One region of the Massilimicrobiota sp. mt181 genome, then DNA from elsewhere that is predicted to be linked to it. Evidence: predicted binding sites of a transcription regulator. Region 1 holds the regulator's gene; each other region holds the start of a gene.

Region 1 (7,345 bases):
CTGGTAACAATTCTGGTGTTCTTTCCAATGATTCTTCAGCTTCCTTAACAAAGTAAGAAAAAACATCTTCAATTTCCATTCCAGGTTGTGCATATTTTACAACAGCTTCACTAGATTCACGAATAACAGTTAAGATTGTTCCTTCTACCGGTCTCATAACAGCTTTATAAGCCACCTTCGCACCATTTTGTAAAGCTTGTGCCAGTTCTACAGCATCAACCTGTTTTTTTCCTTCAAACGCCATAGAAATCCCTCTAAAAATCTGAGATAGAATAACACCTGAGTTTCCTCTTGCTCCCATCAACAAACCTTTAGATAATTTCTTTGAAATTTCATAAATATCGTTAGAATCAATTTTCTCGATTTCGCTCGCACCTGAACTAAATGTCAAAGACATATTTGTTCCAGTATCCCCATCAGGAACCGGAAAGACATTGAGCGCATCAATTTCAGGATGATTATTATGCAAGACTGCTGCTCCTGTAATAACCATCTCTTTAAACAGCTTACCATCAATGATTTTCATGTTAACCCTCCACTAATCAGTCACACGAATGCTTTGTACAAAAACATTCACTGCTTCAATATCAATATCCAAAGTTGTTTCTAAAACATATTTCACTTTCTTTTGAACTTCATACACAACTTCAGAAATCTTGACTCCATATCCAACGATAATATAGACATTTAAAATAATCCCAGTTTCCCCATCTTCTACGACAATCCCTTTAGCATAATTATCTTTGCCTAAAAGATCATAAAAACCATCTTTCATAATCTTTTGACTTGCCATACCAACAACACCATAGCATTCTGTTGCAGCTCCCCCAGTAATGCTTGCAACAACATCTAATGAAAGATGTATATCTCCTAAATCAGTTGTTTTTGTTATCATAACTATTCCTCCGTTCTTATCATAAATTTATAAATAGTTAAATATATTATATCTTATTTTTAAATTAATGACAATATTTCATAGTAATGCATACGCATTATAACCCACTTAGAATATCTTGTAAATAAAATTTAAAAAAATATTGAAATATTCATACTTTTCATATATGATATTTTCATTCGTATAACATTTAATTTTACGAATTATATAAAAAAGTATTTGCATTTTTTATTTATTAATGCTATTATACTAAAGTATGTGAATGACACTTTGTAAAGGATGGTGAAAATAATGGCTAGAAAATGTGAAGTGAGCGGAAAAGGACCTATGTCTGGTAATTCTCGTTCTCATGCATTAAATGCAACAAAGAGAAAATGGAATGTTAACTTACAAAAAGCTACTATTTTAGTCAATGGTAAACCAAAAAAAGTAAAAATTTCAGCAAGAGAATTAAGAAGTCTAAGAAAGAGTGCTTAATGATAAAGATTGCATCCTATAAGGATGCTTTTTTTATTTATCATAATATATATTATACGAAAAAAAAGATAACAAATTCATGTTATCTTTTAAATCCCTTTTTAAACTGATCAAAGATAGATTCCTTCTTTGATGCTTTTTTCAGTTTATGATAAAGGTCTTTTTCTTCACGTGACAATTTTGTAGGAATTTTAACATCAATCTTAACATATTGATCACCATAATTATCACTACGCAAGTCTTTGACACCTTTACCTTTTAAACGCAATGTTGTTCCTGGTTGTGTTCCTTCTGGAACTTTTAATGTGACATCACCATAAACTGTTGGTACATCTACTTCACAACCGAGTGTGGCATCAACTGCTGAAATTGGAATGGAAATATAAATGTTTCTACCATCACGTTGGAAGTGTTGATGTGGTCTGACATAAATTTCAACATATAAGTCACCATTAGGACCACCATTTGTTCCTCGATGTCCTTTACCTTGAACACGCAATTGCTGATGTGTATTAATACCTGCTGGTATATTTAATTCAACTGTAATATTTTTATTGATGTATCCATTACCATGACAGTGTGGACATTTTTCTTTAACCACTTTTCCAGTACCATGGCAATCTGGACACGTAGATTGATTAACAAATGTTCCAAATGGGGAACGCTGTTGCGTACGAATTGTTCCTGTTCCTCCACAACGAGAACATGTCTGGTAATCATTTGGTGTCTTCGCCCCAGTACCATGACAATGAGGACACTGTTCATCAAAATTGATTTTAATATCTGTTTTCTTTCCTTTGATAGCATCCATAAAATCAATTTCTAATTGAACAAAACGATCTTCTCCACGCATTGGACCACTTTTTCTTTGACGTGATCCGCCACCACCAAAGAATGAACCAAAAATATCACCTAAGTCAACATCTTCAAAGCCACCAAATCCACTAAAGCCACCGGCTCCTCCGCCAAAACCACCAGCTTGATCAAATGCAGCATGACCATAACGATCATAGGCAGCTTTCTTATTGTCATCTGATAAGACATCATAAGCTTCCTGAACTTCTTTAAACTTTTCTTCAGCACCAGGTTCCTTATTGACATCAGGGTGATATTTTTTAGCCATTTTACGATATGCTCTTTTTATTTCATCAGCACTGGCATTTTTAGAAACACCAAGCACCTCATAGTAATCTCTTTTTTCAGCCATAATCTCACCTCTTGACTAGATAAAACCAAGGCAAAGCCTTGGCTTTATTTTAATTTTTTTCTGTAAAGTCTGCATCAACAACATCGTCGTCATTAGTTGCTGTATTTGAAGCATCACCTGTTGGATTAGCTCCTTGTTGTGATTGTTGATATTGATATGCTGCCATTTGTTGAGCAACTTGTTCTAATTCACTCATTTTTGATTCAAGTGTAGCCATATCATTAGCATCTAATGCTTTCTTTAATTCATCTCTTAAAGCTGTAGCTTGTGATTTTTGATTTTCATCAATCTTATCACCTTGTTCTGCTAAAGCTTTATCGATTTCATTAATCATTTGTTCAGCTTTATTTCTTGTTTCGATATCTTTACGTTTCTTTTCATCATCAGCTTTATTAGCCTCAGCTTCTTTAACCATTCTATCAATTTCTTCATCACTTAAACCAGTTGAGTTTTGAATAGTGATAGATTGTTCTTTTTGTGTTTTCATATCTTTAGCTTTAACATTAACAATACCGTTAACATCAATGCTGAAAGTGACTTCAATTTGTGGAACTCCTCTTGGTGCAGGTTCAATACCGTCTAATTTAAATAAACCTAATTGTTTATTATCCTTAGCCATTGTTCTTTCACCTTGTAATACGTTGATATCAACAGCTGGTTGATTATCAGCGGCAGTAGAGAAGATTTGTGATTTTGTTGTTGGGATAGTAGTATTTCTTTCAATTAAGACAGTCATAACTCCACCCATTGTTTCAATACCTAATGATAATGGTGTAACATCCAATAAGACAATGTCTTTAACATCTCCAGCGATAACTCCACCTTGGATTGCAGCACCCATAGAAACAACTTCATCAGGGTTAACTGATTTGTTAGGTTCTTTTCCAAGTAATCTCTTTACTGATTCTTGAACTGCAATAATACGTGTAGAACCACCAACTAATAAGACTTGATCAATATCATTTGGAGACATACCAGCATCACTTAACGCTTGTTTTACTGGTCCTTCTGTACGCATAACTAAATCATGTGTTAATTCATCAAATTTAGCTCTTGTTAATGTTAATTCAAGATGTAATGGACCAGCTGGACCTGCAGAAATGAATGGTAATGAAATTTGTGTTTGCATCATACCAGAAAGATCTTTCTTTGCTTTTTCTGCAGCTTCTTTAACACGTTGCATAGCCATTTTATCATTGCTTAAATCAACACCTTGTTCTTTCTTGAATTCATCAACAATCCAATTCATGATAGCTTGGTCAAAGTCATCTCCACCTAAATGGTTGTCACCAGCAGTTGCTAAAACTTCAAACATACCATCAGCTAAGTCAAGGATAGATACGTCAAATGTTCCTCCACCTAAGTCATAAACCAAAACTTTTTGCTCTTTATCTAATTTATCAACACCAAATGCTAACGCAGCTGCTGTTGGTTCGTTAATAATACGTTCAACTTCTAATCCAGCAATTTTACCAGCATCTTTTGTTGCTTGACGTTGAGCATCATTGAAATATGCAGGCACTGTAATAACAGCACGATTGACTGGTTCACCTAAATAAGCTTCAGCAGTTGCTTTTAAGTTTTGTAAAATCATAGCTGAAATTTCTTGAGGTGTATAATCTTTACCATTAACATGTTCTTTATAATTTGTACCCATATGTCTTTTAATTGACATAACAGTTTCTTTGTTTGTAACTGCTTGACGTTTAGCAGCTTCACCAACAATAATTTCTCCATTTTTAAATGCGACAACTGATGGAGTTGTTCTTGAACCTTCTGGATTTGCAATAACTTTTGCTTCACCATTTTCCATCACACTTACACATGAGTTTGTTGTACCTAAATCAATACCAATAATTTTATTACCCATAATTATCATCCTCCTAAAATTTATTCATTCACTTTCACTAAAGATGCACGAATAACGCGATCTTTTAACTTATAACCTTTTTGAAGTTCTTCGACAACAACGTTATGATCGAAATTTTCATCATGCGCTGTCATCACTGCCTGATGTAGATTTGGATCGAATTCTTTACCTTGTGCTTCGATAACTTCTACACCATTTTTCTTTAAAATAGCCATCAACTGATCAAAAATCATCTGATACCCCTTTAAGAAAGTTTGAACTTCTTCACTTGGATTTTGAACATTTAAAGAACGTTCAAAATTATCCACAACTGGAAGTAACTCTTCAATAAAAGATTGCATCATAAATTTTAATGAATTCTGATGTTCTTTTTCTAAACGTCTTTTTAAGTTTTCCATATCAGCAAAAACTTTATAATAATCCGTTTTCCATGTATTGACTTCTTCCTCTAATTTACTTAACTGTTGTTCTAAACTTTCTTTGTCATCATCATTTTGTGTTGATTCTTCCTGATTTTCTGTCGTTTCATCAACGACTTCTTCATTGACTTCTTTTTCTTCTGTTACGTTTTCTTCTTTCATGTTTTTTTCCTTTGCCATTGTTTCACCTCTATTCATCTTCTTCGTCATCATCATGATTTGCAAGAACCTCTTCCAGGCTCTTTGAAATATACTCAACTAAAGAAACGACTTTTTCATAAGGCATACGTGTTGGCCCAATGACTGAAATAGATCCTTTAGATTCATTCCCTGTTTTGAATGAAGCTGATATCACCGAAACATCATTAAGTTCCTTAATAGGTGAATCACTACCAATTCTTACACTCACACCATCCTCCAAAGCAATCGGTTCCAGACTCTTCCATGATTGAGAGTTTTCAAACGCTGTCACTAAGCGACGCAACTTATTCACATCATTATATTCTGGCTGATATAACATATTTTCTTTACCAGAAAAATAGATGTTATTTTTTGCGAACTTCATGAAAGCCTCTAGAAAAGCATTAAAGAGAACCTCATGTTCTTTAATACGAGCACTCAAGATTGGTTTGACGTCTCTTTCAAGACGATAAACAACTTGATTCATTGGTGTTCCATCAAGCAATTCATTCATGACATTTACACAACTTGTCAAATCTTCCATATAAGCATTATTCTTAATATTGAAATTACGATTTTCTACATGTCCTTTATCTGTCACAATGATTGCTGTTACTGTATGTTCAGATAAGGGAACAAGAGTAATGTTTTGCAAATGTTCATAAATAGCATTTGGTCCTAATGCAACAGTTGTTAAATGAGTCAACTGGCTTAAAATCTGACAACTTTCTTTAATGATTTCATTTAAAGAACGATGTCGATCTCCCAAAATTGTTGAAACCTGATTTTTAATCTCATCATCTACACTAGGCTGCATTAAAGTATCAACATAAAAACGATACCCTGCCGTTGAAGGAACACGTCCAGAAGACGTATGTGTCTTTTCCAGATAACCATGTTCTTCTAGAAATGACATTTCATTTCTGATTGTTGCACTCGAATAAGGAAGCTGATACTTTGTCATTAAGGTTTTCGATCCTACTGGTTCAGCCGTTTCAACAAACTCTTCAACAATACATTTTAGAATTAGTAATTGTCTAGCCGTCAGCATATCACAACCTCCTTTAGCACTCCTTTTACCTTTGTGCTAATTACATTATACTCATCTTTTTAGCACTGTCAACACTTTTGTGCTAAAAAGCAAAGAAAAACAAGTTTTCACTTGTTAATCATCCAAAAAATCAATAAGTATTGTATTTAAATAATTCATACCCAATTCTGTCGTTCTTAAAAAGCCATTATCAATTTCTAATAATTTCATATTCTGATAACGTTCAATCACATGATGATACTGCTTTTCAAAATCAATATCATATAACTGATTGATGTCTTGAATATTGATACCCTGATTTAATCGCAGACCCATCATTATCTTTTCAAATAACTGATCTTGTCTAGATAACTCAATATCTTCTTCTAAATATTGATGCTGAAAATAACGTGTCAGAGATTTCGTATTTTCATAGCGATGCGACTGCTTTAAAGCATGTGCTGATACACCAATCCCATCATAATCATGATAATGCCAATAAACCAGATTATGTAAAGAAGGTTTATAGCGATAATAATTGCTGACTTCATATTGATGATATCCTTGTCTCTTTAATTCCTGACGAATATAGGCATACCAGCGTGCATCCTCTTCATCATCAAGCGGCTGGTAATGCTGATTTTTCAAAAAAGTATGGTCTTCTAAAATCAAACTATAATAAGAGACATGTCCTACATCCAACTGAGCCAAAACAGCAATATCCTCTTTAACATCTTCAAATGTTTGTTGGGGTAATCCATACATCAAATCGACATTGATATCTTGAATACCAAGCTGTTGAGCTTCTTTAATAAATGATATAGCTTGCTTTGAAGTATGTACTCTGCCAATATTTTTTAATAAATGATCATGAAATGTTTGGATCCCCACACTCAACCTATTGACACCATAATCCACACATAATTGTAGTTTTTCTTTGTCCATTGTTTCAGGATTGATTTCAATAGTATATTCTTTGACCTGACTTGCATATGGTTTTAATAACTCAAAAAGAGATTTCAACTGTTCATAAGATAAGGCAGTTGGTGTTCCTCCTCCAATATAAATCGTGTCATAATCTGTTTGTAAAGATTTCTCATTTATTTCAAAAGATAAGGCCTCCAAATACTGCCAGGCCCATTTTTCATTATAAAAAACCTTGCAGAAATCACAATAACTACAGATATGTTGACAAAAAGGAATATGAACATATAAAGCACTCATGATAAACCAAACTCTTTGGCCAAGCCACCTAAAGAAGTTTCCT
Region 2 (7,345 bases), on a different contig from region 1:
GCCTGATGGGTATGAGACTTTTGTAGAAGAACAAGGAGCCAGTTTGTCGGGTGGCCAAAAACAGCGTCTTTCTATTGCACGAGCTATTTTAAAATCGCCTGAAATATTGATATTTGATGATTCAACAAGTGCTTTAGATTTGAAAACAGAAGCACAACTTTATGAATCTATACAGAAGATATACCCTCAAACTACAAAATTGATAGTAGCACAAAGAATTGCTTCTATTCGTTATGCAGATCGAATCATTGTCTTAGATAATGGACATATTATAGCAATGGGTTCACATGATGAATTAATGAAAACTTGTCAGATATATCAGGATATCTATTATTCACAATTAGGAGAGAAGGAAAAAGTTTATTTCTGAAAATCAAAAAATAATAGAAAAAAATATTCCTGGAATGAATAGACATGAACGTTTTCAGTTAACAGAGCATGCTGAAAATTTTCATGAAACTATGAAAAGAATAATTGCCTATTTTATTAAGGAAAAGAAGAGAGTGTTCATTATGTTTGTAGTTGTTTTCTTGGGAACGCTATGTGGTATTTATGCGCCCAGTTTACAAAGTGAAGCTATTGATATGATTGCGGGAACACGAGATGGTTATTTGATAATAACAGTTTGTTTTATGCTTTTTATTTATTTGCTTTATAGTGTCAGTCAATTATTACAAGGGATTTTGAGTGCGCAACTCAGTCAAAGTATTGTTTGCCAGATGCGAGAAGAATTGTTTCATAAAATAATAGATTTACCTCTTCAATATATAGATACACATGCGAATGGTGATATCATGAGTCGTATGACAAATGATATTGAAAATATTTCTACAACAATTTCTCAATCATTACCTTCATTTTTTTCTGGTATCTTGACAATTATAGGAACTGTCATCATTATGATTTGTTATTGTTGGCAATTGGCTTTGCTAAGTTGTTTAACAGTTATTTTAACTCTTTTAACGACAAAATTCATATCTCAAAAAGTCCGTCATTTTTCTCGTAAACGACAATCACTGTTAGGGAAACTCAATAGTACTGTTGAAGAAATGATTGTGGGGTATCATACAGTTGTTGCATATAATCATCAGGATGAAGTTATTGATTCTTTTTGTGAAACAGCTGATGCCTTGATAAAAGAGGGAATTAAGACTGATGTATATAGTGGTGTTATGGGACCAATCATGAACTGTATTGGAAATATTGGATTTGTCATTATTGCAGTTTTTGGTGGTTACTTTTCATTGCATGGATATATATCTATAGGTGTTATTTCTGCTTTTATTGTTTATGCGAAACAATTCAGTCGACCTATTAATGAAATTGCTCAAATTTATGGTCAATTACAAACGGCTATTGCCTGTGCAGAGCGTGTTTTTACAATTCTTGATGAAGAGAATGAAGATAAAGAGGGTTGTGAAATGATGGATAGTCAAGACATGACAATAGTATTTCAGAATGTCAGCTTTTCTTATGATAAAAAACATCCTGTTATTCAAAATTTTAATTTGACTATACCATCTGGTAATAAAGTTGCATTTGTTGGAGCAACAGGAAGTGGAAAAACAACACTTGTGAATCTTTTAATACGATTTTATGATGTGGATAGTGGTCATATTTTAATCAATGGACAGGATATTTCCCAAATATCACGTGATAGTTTAAGAAAGAAAATGGCCATTGTTTTACAAGAAACGGCTTTATTCTCTAATACCATTGAATATAATCTCACATATGGACAAAAAGATTCGTTACAAGAAGATATTCAAAAAGCTATTCAATTAAGTCATTGTCAAGATTTCATACAACAATTGCCTTTTGGTTTACAAACCCAATTGGTAAGAGCAGGGGATAATTTGAGTCAGGGACAAAGACAACTATTGACAATTGCACGTACTTTCATTGCTAATCCTCAAATTCTCATATTAGATGAAGCAACATCCAATGTTGATACAAGAACAGAAATGAAGATTCAAGATGCAATGTATCAGATTATGCAGAATAGGACCAGTGTGATTATAGCTCATCGTCTTTCAACTATTAGAAATGCAGATTTCATTGTTGTTTTAAATCAAGGGCAAATTGTTGAAAGTGGTAGTCATGATGAATTGTTATCAAAAAAAGGAAAATATTATGAACTATATCAAACTCAGTATGCAGGATTTCAAATATAGAAGGAGGTGAAATCAATGTCAGAAGCGATAAAAATTTGTCCTATTTGTCCTAGGGGCTGTCATTTATCTAAACCTGCGTGTTCAAGAGGTCAAGAATATGCAAAAACGGGACAGCTTCCATCTGGTCATGAATCAAAAAGAAAGCAACGTCTTTCTTTTGAAAAAAAAGAAGAGCAGTTAATAATGAAATATTTACATCATGCTGTTGGAGCAGTAGATTATGGTGGCATAACTCAGGAACAGGCTAAAGACATGTTTTCTGTTCTTAGTGAAGAAGAAACTCTTTATTTGGCAGAACTATTAGAAAAGTTATCTGATTATTGGATACAGATTGCTCCCAAGAGACCATCTCATCATAACAAAGGATAAATAAAGTGAAAAAAGAGAATGTATATTATATGTTTCTTAACTTCAATCAAGCAAGACATATCAAATACATTCTCGTTTTTTATAGATTATATAATAATTCTTTGTACTTTTTTATAAAAAACCAGAAGTAGATGAATAATATCTATCTTCTGGTTTCATCATAAGAATGATGTTTATATTGAAATATTATTTATTTACCAATTAATACATTCCACCAGCATTCATTGGAGCAGGTGCAGGGTTATCTTCTTTAATTGGTGCAACTCCAGCTTCTGTAGTAATAAATAAAGCAGAGATACTAGCAGCATTTAATAAAGCACTACGTGTAACTTTTGTTGGGTCAATAATACCTTTATCAAACATTGATACCCATTCACCATCTTTAGCATCAAATCCTTGACCATCAGCAACTTTCATTTGTTGTTCAACAATTTCATCACTATTGTATCCAGCATTTTCAGCAATTTGTCCCATTGGAGCAAGCAATGCATCTAAGACAACTTTAATACCTTTTTGTTTATCAACATTGCTATCTTTTAATTGATCTTTTAAGGCAACATAAGCATTAACTAATGTAACGCCACCACCCATAACGATACCTTCGCTAACAGCAGCTTTTGTAGCATTTAAAGCATCTTCAATTCTTAATTTCTTTTCTTTTAATTCAGATTCAGTAGCTCCACCAACTTTAATAATAGCAACACCATTACTTAATTTACCTAATCTTTCAGCATAATTCTTTTTATCATAATCACTCTTAGAATTATTCATTTGTTCAGTGATTTCTTTAATACGTTGATCAATAGCAGCTTTATCACCACTACCACCAATCATAGTTGTATGATCTTTTGTAATATGAACTTTTTTAGCTGAACCTAAATCAGACATTTGCATATCTTTTAAGTTCATATTTAAATCTTTACTGTAGAATGTTGCATGAGTTAAAATTGCAATATCTTGTAAGATTTCTTTTTGGTTATCACCAAAACCAGGAGCTTTTGTTGCAACAACATTAAATGTACCTCTTAATTTATTAACAACTAATGTTGAAGTGACTTCTTGTTCGAAATCATCAGCAATTAATAATAGTGGTTTATTAGATTGCATCACTTGTTCTAGAATTGGTAAGATTTCTTGAACAGTATTGATTTTTTGATCAGTAACCATGATTAATGGATTATCTAAATCAACAGTCATTTTTTCTCTATCAGAAACCATGTATGGAGAAACATAGCCTTTATCATATTGCATACCTTCAGCAACTTCTAATTCAGTATCAAAACTATTTGATTCATCAACACTGATAACTCCATCTCTACCAACTTTTTCCATAGCTTGAGCAATATATTGACCAATTTCTTTATCACCAGAAGAAATTGTTGCAACACTTTCAATATCATTGCTTGTTTCTACTTTATGAGATTTATCTAAGATATATTTTGCAACTTCTTTGCTTGCGTAATCAATACCTTCACGCATTAAGACAGGATTAGCACCTTTTTCAACAGCTTTTAATCCATTTTGAATCATGCTTTGAGCTAAAATTGTAGCAGTTGTTGTTCCGTCACCAGCAACATCATTTGTTTTATTTGCGACTTCATAAACCAATTTAGCACCCATGTTTTCAAAAGCATCTTCTAATTCAATTTCTTTAGCGATAGATACACCATCATTTGTAATTAAAGGTGAACCATAACCTTTATCTAATACAACATTACGTCCTTTAGGACCAATTGTCACTTTAACAGCATCTGCAAGTGTGTTGACACCATTTAACATAGCATCTCTAACATCTTTAGAAAAACGAATTTCTTTACTCATTTTTATTCCTCCTATTCAACAATAGCTAAAATATCTTCTTCTTCTAAAATCATATACTCATCATCATTATCTTTAAATTTTGTTCCTGAATATTCTTTAAAGATAACAGTCATTCCTTCTTTTAAATGGTCATCACATTTAGGCCCTACAGAAACAACAGTTGCCTGATTGCTTGCTTGTTCTTTTGGACTTGTTAAAATGATTCCACTCGCTGTTTGTTTTTCAGCTTTTTCTTTTTTTAATATCACATAATCATGTAATGGTTTTAACATTTTTTATTCCTCCTTATGCATTTAGCACTCATACATCTTCTTTGCTAACAAGTACTATTATAACTTGATATATGAACTGAATATGAACTTTTAGCACTTTTCAGAACATAGTGCTAAAATCTTTAAAATATATGAAAAATGATTCTTATTTATGATTCTATTTGTTATAATAGTTTTATAAATCTAAAGGAGAAAAAAGATGGCAAAAAAATATGAAAGATTTATCAAAACATATGAATCATCAAAATTTTCAAGTTCTACTGAAATATGGGTAGATAAAGAAACAGGTGTTAACTATTTATTTCATACGAATACAATGAGCTCAAGCTCAGGTTTAACTGTATTAGTAGATAGAGAAGGGAAGCCAATTATAACAACAGTTTTCCCAGAAGATGAATAGGAGAGTGAATATGAAAGCTATATTTAATCATTGTAATATTAATGTAACAGATTTATCAAAGAGTATAGAATTTTATAAAGAAGCCTTAGGATTAAACGTTGTGCGTGAAAAAGAAGCATCCGATGGTAGTTTTAAACTGGTTTATTTAAGTGATAATTCTTCTTCGTTTTTATTAGAACTGACATGGCTTAGAGATCATCCTCAAGCTTATGAGCTAGGCGAAAATGAAAGTCATATCTGCTTAACAGTAGATGATTATGATGCTTATCATCAGTTACATCAGAAAATGGGATGTATTTGTTTTGAAAATGAAGCCATGGGACTGTATTTTATTCATGATCCCGATGATTACTGGTTCGAAATTATTCCAGCAAAAGAAAAGCATTAGGCACTGACCTAATACTTTTTTTGTATGAGATTATTGAGTTGGTAATTCAAATGTTTGATTAGAATGCTTAACAGGTAGAATTTGAGCTTGATAGGGATTATCAATAGCCTCTTGAAACAATAAGGTTGTTGTTTCATAATGTCCAAAATAATGTATAGGTAAAATATAACGACATGGGACATGATTTAAAAAATAGGATAATCCCAGTAAATAGTCTTTTTCTTGCCTTATATCTACAACTATACATGCTAAATCAATGGGTTTTTGAATCGAATTGATTTCTTGTTGATATGTGATGCGCTGGTATTCATTATCTACTTCAGGCTCACCTGCCCAATGCCACCAGTTCAGATCTCCAGCATGATAAATAGTCTGATTTTCAACTTGGATAAGGAATGCACATCCTTCATCAGTGGAAAGCAGTGTTTGGATAGATAAATCATCAATTTGGTTCATTTGGTGCACATCAACATAATATGCCTGATTTTGCTGTGGTAATGAATCTGATAAGATATATGTGATATGAGGATGATTTAACTTAAAGATTTCAGGATTATAATGATCATAATGACTATGGGATACAAAGACATAGAGTGGCTTGTTTGGGTTGAGATTGAGTTTACCTTGATAATAATCAAATAATAACAGATGGTGTTCTAATTCTACAAGACATCCGCTATGGTATAAATGCGTAACTTTCATATAAAAAAAGATAACATGGTTACATGTTATTCTTCTTCTCCATCATCATAATTTGAAACATTATGGTAAACTTCATCAACATCATCACAATCATTTAATAATCCCATTAATCTTTCAAATAACATCATATCATCACCTTCAAGTTCTACATATTCTTGAGGTGTTGTTGTGATTTCATCAACATCAAATTCAATATCTTCTTTTACGGCTTCAATAGCTGTTTTTATTTTATTTAAATCTGTTGGTTCACCAGTAATTTTAATACGTCCATCTTCTAATGTTGTAATATCTTTAGCATCAACATCCCCCATAACAAGGGCTTCTAAGACTTCATCTTCACTCATTCCATTAAGTATAACTGTACTTTCTACATTATATAAATAAGCAACAGAACCTTCAGCACCTAATTTAGATTTTGATTTTGTAAAAGCAGGACGAACTTGAGAAATTGTACGATTGATATTATCAGTTAAGCATTTGACAATTAATGTTGAATTTCCTGGCCCAAATCCTTCAAATTGGATAGGTTCATAGTTTTCAGTAACACCACTTTTAACTTTATCAATAGCACGTTTGATAACATCAGCAGGTACTTGTTCTTTTTTGGCTTTATCAACTAAACGTCTTAATGCTAAGTTTCCATCTAATTCAGGTCCACCAGCTTTTGCTGTTAAATAAATTTCTTTTCCATATCGAGAATATAGCTTTGCTTTTTTTGCGGCTGTTTTCGCCATTGCAACCTTGCGCACTTCGTGTGCTCTACCCATGATATAATTCCTCCTTTGAAAATTCCTTTAGTATTATAAACATTTTTTGATGATTTTTCAATAAAAAATGGTATAATCACTATATTTCATAAAGAATATAGCGAAGAAGGGAGAAAACATGAGAAGATTTGTGATTATTGGTGCAGGCGTTTCAGGTGTTTATTTATCGATTTTATTAAAACAGAAATTTTCTGAAGATCAAGTGATTGTTATTGAACAGAACCAGGCGCCACTAAAAAAACTTTTAGCCACTGGAAATGGAAGATGTAATTTGTCTAATAAACATATGAATCAATGTTATTATCAAAGTGATTGTTTAGATGTTGTGCAAAAGATTATTCAAGATTTTGATATGGTCAAACAAATGGAAAAACTGGGTCTTTATTGTGTTTATCAAGGTGATTTGTTATATCCGAAAAGTGAACAGGCTTTATCAGTTAAGAATATCTTTA
Region 3 (4,934 bases), on a different contig from region 1:
CTTCTTAATTATTTTCTTTAACGTTGACTTTAACTTGAATCAAATTTTCTTTTTATTCTATTCTTATACTAGCTATTCAAAAATGAAAGTTCTCCTTTCGTAATACATTGTACTACATATATATTATATTGTCAATTTTATTATATGCAATTTCTTTAATTTTATTACATAACTTATCTTATAAAACAAAAAGATCATCGATATTATGATGATCTCTTAGGAACAGATGAGAAGAACTGTCCTGTAGAATTTTTTCTACGATAACATAATAGCATACTTTATCACTGACAATCTACGGACAAACTACGGACATTTTACGGACAAACTACGGACAGAACTTATAAAAAGAAAAGAGCTGAAACAAAATCAACTCTTTAAAAAGTTATTTCGTTACAGCCTCCTCACTATTTAACGATACAAAATTATTGAAAATATTTAAATAATATATAGATAATCTTTTTAGATATTATTTTATAAAGATATAATGTTTGAATTCTAAAAAATTAATTATGAATATCTTAAACTAAATATTTGATTGAAATTTTTAGTCTTGGATAAATAACTGATTAATAAATCATAATCTTTCGTATTATTATCTAACTCAATAATTTTTCTATTTGCCATTATCAACTCATTAGATACTCTAGACAATCGCATACCTGATAATCTTAGTTCTTTCTTTAATTTCATTGCTGCTTCTTGAGCTAAATCTTGTAATTCTTTACTAGAAGAAAAAACAAAATTATCTACAAATTTATTTACATTTATTAAAGCATCAAGAAGAGTTGTGATACATTTATTCTTTTGATTATCATTTAATGCTTTTGTCATTGTATCAATTTCAATATTTTTAGTTATTTCATCACATAATTCAGAAACTCTGATTTTAGATTGTTCTTCCAACAAACTATTATACTCTTCATTGTTACTTATAACTTTTCGACCAACACCTTTAATCATAATATTCATTTCATTTACTATAGATTTCATTTCTGATAATGTTTCTTGCATATCATTTATCGTATTTTTATCTTTTAAATTAATTAAATACTTTTTAAACATGTCTGCCCACTGTTTCCCTAAAAAGTCTTTTATATCTTCTGATCTTTCAAATGTATTAATAGGTATTTTACCAATCATGTATATTTCTTCAATAAATCTAAAAATATTGATATTTTTTGTTGCTTTAAACAAAATACTATCATTGTTTTTTTCTAAATTTTCCCTATTTAATTTATAAATTTCAAATTCAGAAGAAACTGCTTTATCTATAAAGCAAAAAACAGGAATAGAATTTCTAATAGCTGTTCTAAATTCATTTCTTGTTATAGAAATAAATTGAGATATTTTATCATTTTCTCCTGTTGCCGCACTTCCATATTGTCCACCTATAATTAAAATGGTCATATCAGAGTTTCTCATACTTTCATAGCATGAGTCATCTAATTCCTTTCCAGGTGTATATCCAATATCTCCATCCTCAAACATAATGGGTTCAAAGTCATGAGCTTTAATGAAATTTGCTAAATCTTCCCTAATATATTTTAAATCGTAAAATGTAGAGCTTACAAATACTCTTGGTTTCATATGTAATTCACCTCTGTATTTATTATACATAAAAAATACCTCCATTTACAATATTAATATGAAATACTTACAAATTTTGTATTATTTTATATTCTAGAATAATATCATAAAAAAATCGTCCCTGATATTTCATCTATACAAAATACTATAAGTTTATAACCTACATTAGAAGTTTGTTTCTTTAATTCATTTTTCTTATTATTTCATTAAACTTCCTATTCAAATCTTCAATTCTAGGTGGATTCTCATAGTCAATATACTTCGACAGTTCCAAGCATATGTCATTTATGTTTCTCGAATATGCTCTCTCGTTTATGAAATACGTTTCTTCCAGCTTTTGAACCATATCGCCATATCCCCTCGAATCAACAAAGCAGTTGACGATGGTTCTCTGCCCACCTTTCAGAAGATAGAGCGTATATGTAAATCTGTCAATGACTTCATCAAACATCTTCATTCGTTGCAATAGCAACTCTCGTCGCACTATTCTTGAATTAAGCTGCTGATCCTTTTCCTTGATAGATCCTCCAGGCATTTCACTGCCTATATTCGGTGACTGTGGCAATGGAATATCATCATATTCATACTTCAGGGTCAGTCTTTCCTGCTTTAGAATTCTAATACATTTAAGATATTCCTTTACTTTTTTAATAATCTGTTTTTCTTCATCACTATATGACATTCCGTTACCTCCCAAATTCTATTGTCTATTGAATTTTCTTTTCAGTTCTTCATAATGATCTGCAATGTATATGTATGTATTTATATCAAGTGAGGTCAGCTTCCATCTTTCAATTGACATTATGCTATAATCGTTACCATTATTGCTGATTTTCTTTCTGTTAGCTTCGACAAATTCAGCAAACTGTTGTTTAGTTATATTCATTCTTCAAAATTCCTTATAGCTTTAATTAAAATTATTCCTCCAACAAATAAAATAACTGATTCTATAATTCCTAAACCAGCAAAAAAATTTATGACTACTTCTTTCATTAATTAATCAACTCCTTTGTTTTTGTGTAAATTATATTCAATTCGTGTTATCATTAAAAAGTATGGGGAGGAAATATTCATGAGAAAATTTAAAATTATTTTAAGAGCAATTATCTGTATCTTCATGCTTTTATTTGTTGTGAGTGGAATTGCAGTAGGATTAAATTCACCACTAATTATGGGAATTGGATACATTCTAGTAATTGCAGGTTTTATTGTCTTTGCACGTAAAAATGATATTAGACAATTTACTCGAAAGAAATTATATGGCACTTTAGGTGTACTAATGGCTTTATCTATTCTCTTTGCTGGTGTAAGTCCATGGACTCCAGAAACAACAGATGCGGCATCATTAGACGATCCGCAGACCGAAAATATTTCTGTTGATAATGAACAGAAAACAAGCAACACTACGGAAGATGGTGTTAAGGAGAAAACAGAATCGACTAAAACAACTTCAACAGACAATTCAACATCATCTGATAAATCAACATCAAATAGTACGACTTCAAATGATGAAATGTTTGATGGATACCAAATTATTGACGTAAACTTCTGTAGTCTTTCTGGAAACAGAGTAGCAAATGCAGCTGTTGATATTGGTTACGGTGACAGAGAATACTGGGCCTTCACTAACAAATATGGACAACTTGTAAAAGTTGTAGCCAAAGAAATTGTGCTTCAAGACGATGACGCTGAAGATGTAACTTCGTCAGGAAGGTATTGCAGTGATGAAGCGAAAGTTCCTGGTGTTGAAGCAAAAGATCTAGATGAAGGACATGTTATTGCTGATTCATTAGGTGGTGTTTCAAATGCTTATAACATTACACCTCAAAACAGTACTTTGAATAGAACTGGTAAACAAGCAGACATGGAAGAATCTATCAGAAAAGCTGGGGGTTGTACAGATTTCACTGCAATCATTACATATCCAAATACAAGTACAATGACACCAAGTCATTATGCTTATACATACACATTGAATGGAAAAGTTGTTAAGACGGAATTTGACAACAAAGGATCTTCTAGCAGTTCTAAAAGTTCGTCAAGTTCTACAAGCAGTAGCAATAAAAAGAGTTCTTCAAGCAGTACAAGCAACAAGAAGAGTTCATCATCTAACTCAAGTTCTTCAAACAGTTCAAAAAGCAGCAGTTCATCTAACAGCAGTGTAGAAAGCACTCCAGTTGGAGGACAGGTCTGGATTTCTGCTACTGGATCTAAGTACCATAACAAACCAAACTGCGGAAGAATGAATCCTGATAAAGCCAGACAAATAAGTTTAAGTGAGGCTAAATCAAGAGGACTTGAGCCATGTAGCAAATGTTTTTAAGTTAAATCGAGAGTGATCTCTCGATTTTTTTGTTTACAGCAATGCTTTTAGTTTTAATTCAAGCTTCTTTATATATTTATCTATAATCAGCTGCGTACAAGGAAGCTGAACAAATTCTCTTTGCTGATATAGATTTATCAATTCTTTCATCAAATCTATTTTATCCAAAATCTTTCACTTCCTTTTCTTCATAGAAAAGACATAGTATCCCCTTTATTAATTGCTTAAAATTATAATCAAAATATCTTCTTTTTATTTCACATCTAAATCCATAATATTCACTAGTTGTATAGTTATTTTGACTACAATGTTTGCAATTCAAACAATTCTTAATCATTGTCTTTCACTTCCTTTTCCGAAAATACTATCACACCATTATTTCTAGAATCTGGTGCTATATATAATCTAAGTTCACAATCTTTATCCAGCTCTATGATTGTCTTATCTTTTTCATGTTTTATTGATATAGACACTGGTATGTGTTCATCAACTCTCATTTTTGATACTCCATAGCCTTTGTTACAGGATAGAAACGATTTTTTTCAAAATGCATTTCTTCAAAAGTATCTGTTAAATAATTGGCATAAATTATAACGTTCCAATACGATTGTGGTTTTAGTTCTTTTATCAAGAAACACGCATTTAATTTATCATCCCATACCCACATACCTACTTTCAAATCTTCAAATTTGTATAGTTGTGGATTAAATACGTATTGAATCAAACCATTAATTACATCTACATATTTATCTAAATCTTCGCCTGTTATGCAATCAGTTCCAAAAGTGTTATCCCATAATTTACTTAATGCAGTTTCACATTCTTTTTTAGTCATAATCAAACCCACTCCTTTTCACAGTCTTGACATTTAAATACATCTACTTTATGCACAGGGTCATAAAACTCATATTTCATTATTCCGCCACAATCAGGGCAATGAATTTCAAACATTTTTCTTATTTCACTTATTTTATACTTAAGTTTATTCAACATCTTTTTTACTCCAATCAATATATTTAATTTC

What was found. Region 1 encodes HrcA, which represses chaperone genes, less so after heat shock. Its sites were predicted from a motif close to TTTTAGCACTNNNNNNNNNNNAGTGCTAAAA; they were not measured.
Region 2: a site for HrcA is predicted at 4,725-4,755, ahead of ACZYT4_RS11405 (co-chaperone GroES). Genes of this name have one in related genera too.
Region 3: a site for HrcA is predicted at 2,626-2,656, ahead of ACZYT4_RS13685 (DNA/RNA non-specific endonuclease). Genes of this name have one in related genera too.

The regions. Positions count from the first base shown of each region.
Region 1 is NZ_JBVAYN010000003.1:155,412-162,756, forward strand. It holds gene ACZYT4_RS03180 (DAK2 domain-containing protein) at 1-526, opposite strand, end outside; gene ACZYT4_RS03185 (Asp23/Gls24 family envelope stress response protein) at 539-895, opposite strand; gene rpmB (50S ribosomal protein L28) at 1,187-1,372, shown strand; gene dnaJ (molecular chaperone DnaJ) at 1,455-2,579, opposite strand; gene dnaK (molecular chaperone DnaK) at 2,629-4,449, opposite strand; gene grpE (nucleotide exchange factor GrpE) at 4,470-5,048, opposite strand; gene hrcA (heat-inducible transcriptional repressor HrcA) at 5,059-6,099, opposite strand; gene hemW (radical SAM family heme chaperone HemW) at 6,214-7,302, opposite strand; gene ACZYT4_RS03220 (L-serine ammonia-lyase, iron-sulfur-dependent, subunit alpha) at 7,299-7,345, opposite strand, start outside.
Region 2 is NZ_JBVAYN010000023.1:16,361-23,705, reverse strand. It holds gene ACZYT4_RS11425 (ABC transporter ATP-binding protein) at 1-370, shown strand, start outside; gene ACZYT4_RS11420 (ABC transporter ATP-binding protein) at 513-2,174, shown strand; gene ACZYT4_RS11415 (hypothetical protein) at 2,190-2,543, shown strand; gene groL (chaperonin GroEL) at 2,745-4,364, opposite strand; gene ACZYT4_RS11405 (co-chaperone GroES) at 4,376-4,636, opposite strand; gene ACZYT4_RS11400 (DUF6440 family protein) at 4,836-5,036, shown strand; gene ACZYT4_RS11395 (VOC family protein) at 5,047-5,424, shown strand; gene ACZYT4_RS11390 (MBL fold metallo-hydrolase) at 5,455-6,126, opposite strand; gene ACZYT4_RS11385 (YebC/PmpR family DNA-binding transcriptional regulator) at 6,153-6,893, opposite strand; gene ACZYT4_RS11380 (aminoacetone oxidase family FAD-binding enzyme) at 7,012-7,345, shown strand, end outside.
Region 3 is NZ_JBVAYN010000043.1:2,741-7,674, forward strand. It holds gene ACZYT4_RS13675 (DUF4062 domain-containing protein) at 508-1,587, opposite strand; gene ACZYT4_RS13680 (hypothetical protein) at 1,769-2,269, opposite strand; gene ACZYT4_RS13685 (DNA/RNA non-specific endonuclease) at 2,660-3,910, shown strand; gene ACZYT4_RS13690 (hypothetical protein) at 4,240-4,407, opposite strand; gene ACZYT4_RS13695 (hypothetical protein) at 4,404-4,745, opposite strand; gene ACZYT4_RS13700 (hypothetical protein) at 4,893-4,934, opposite strand, start outside.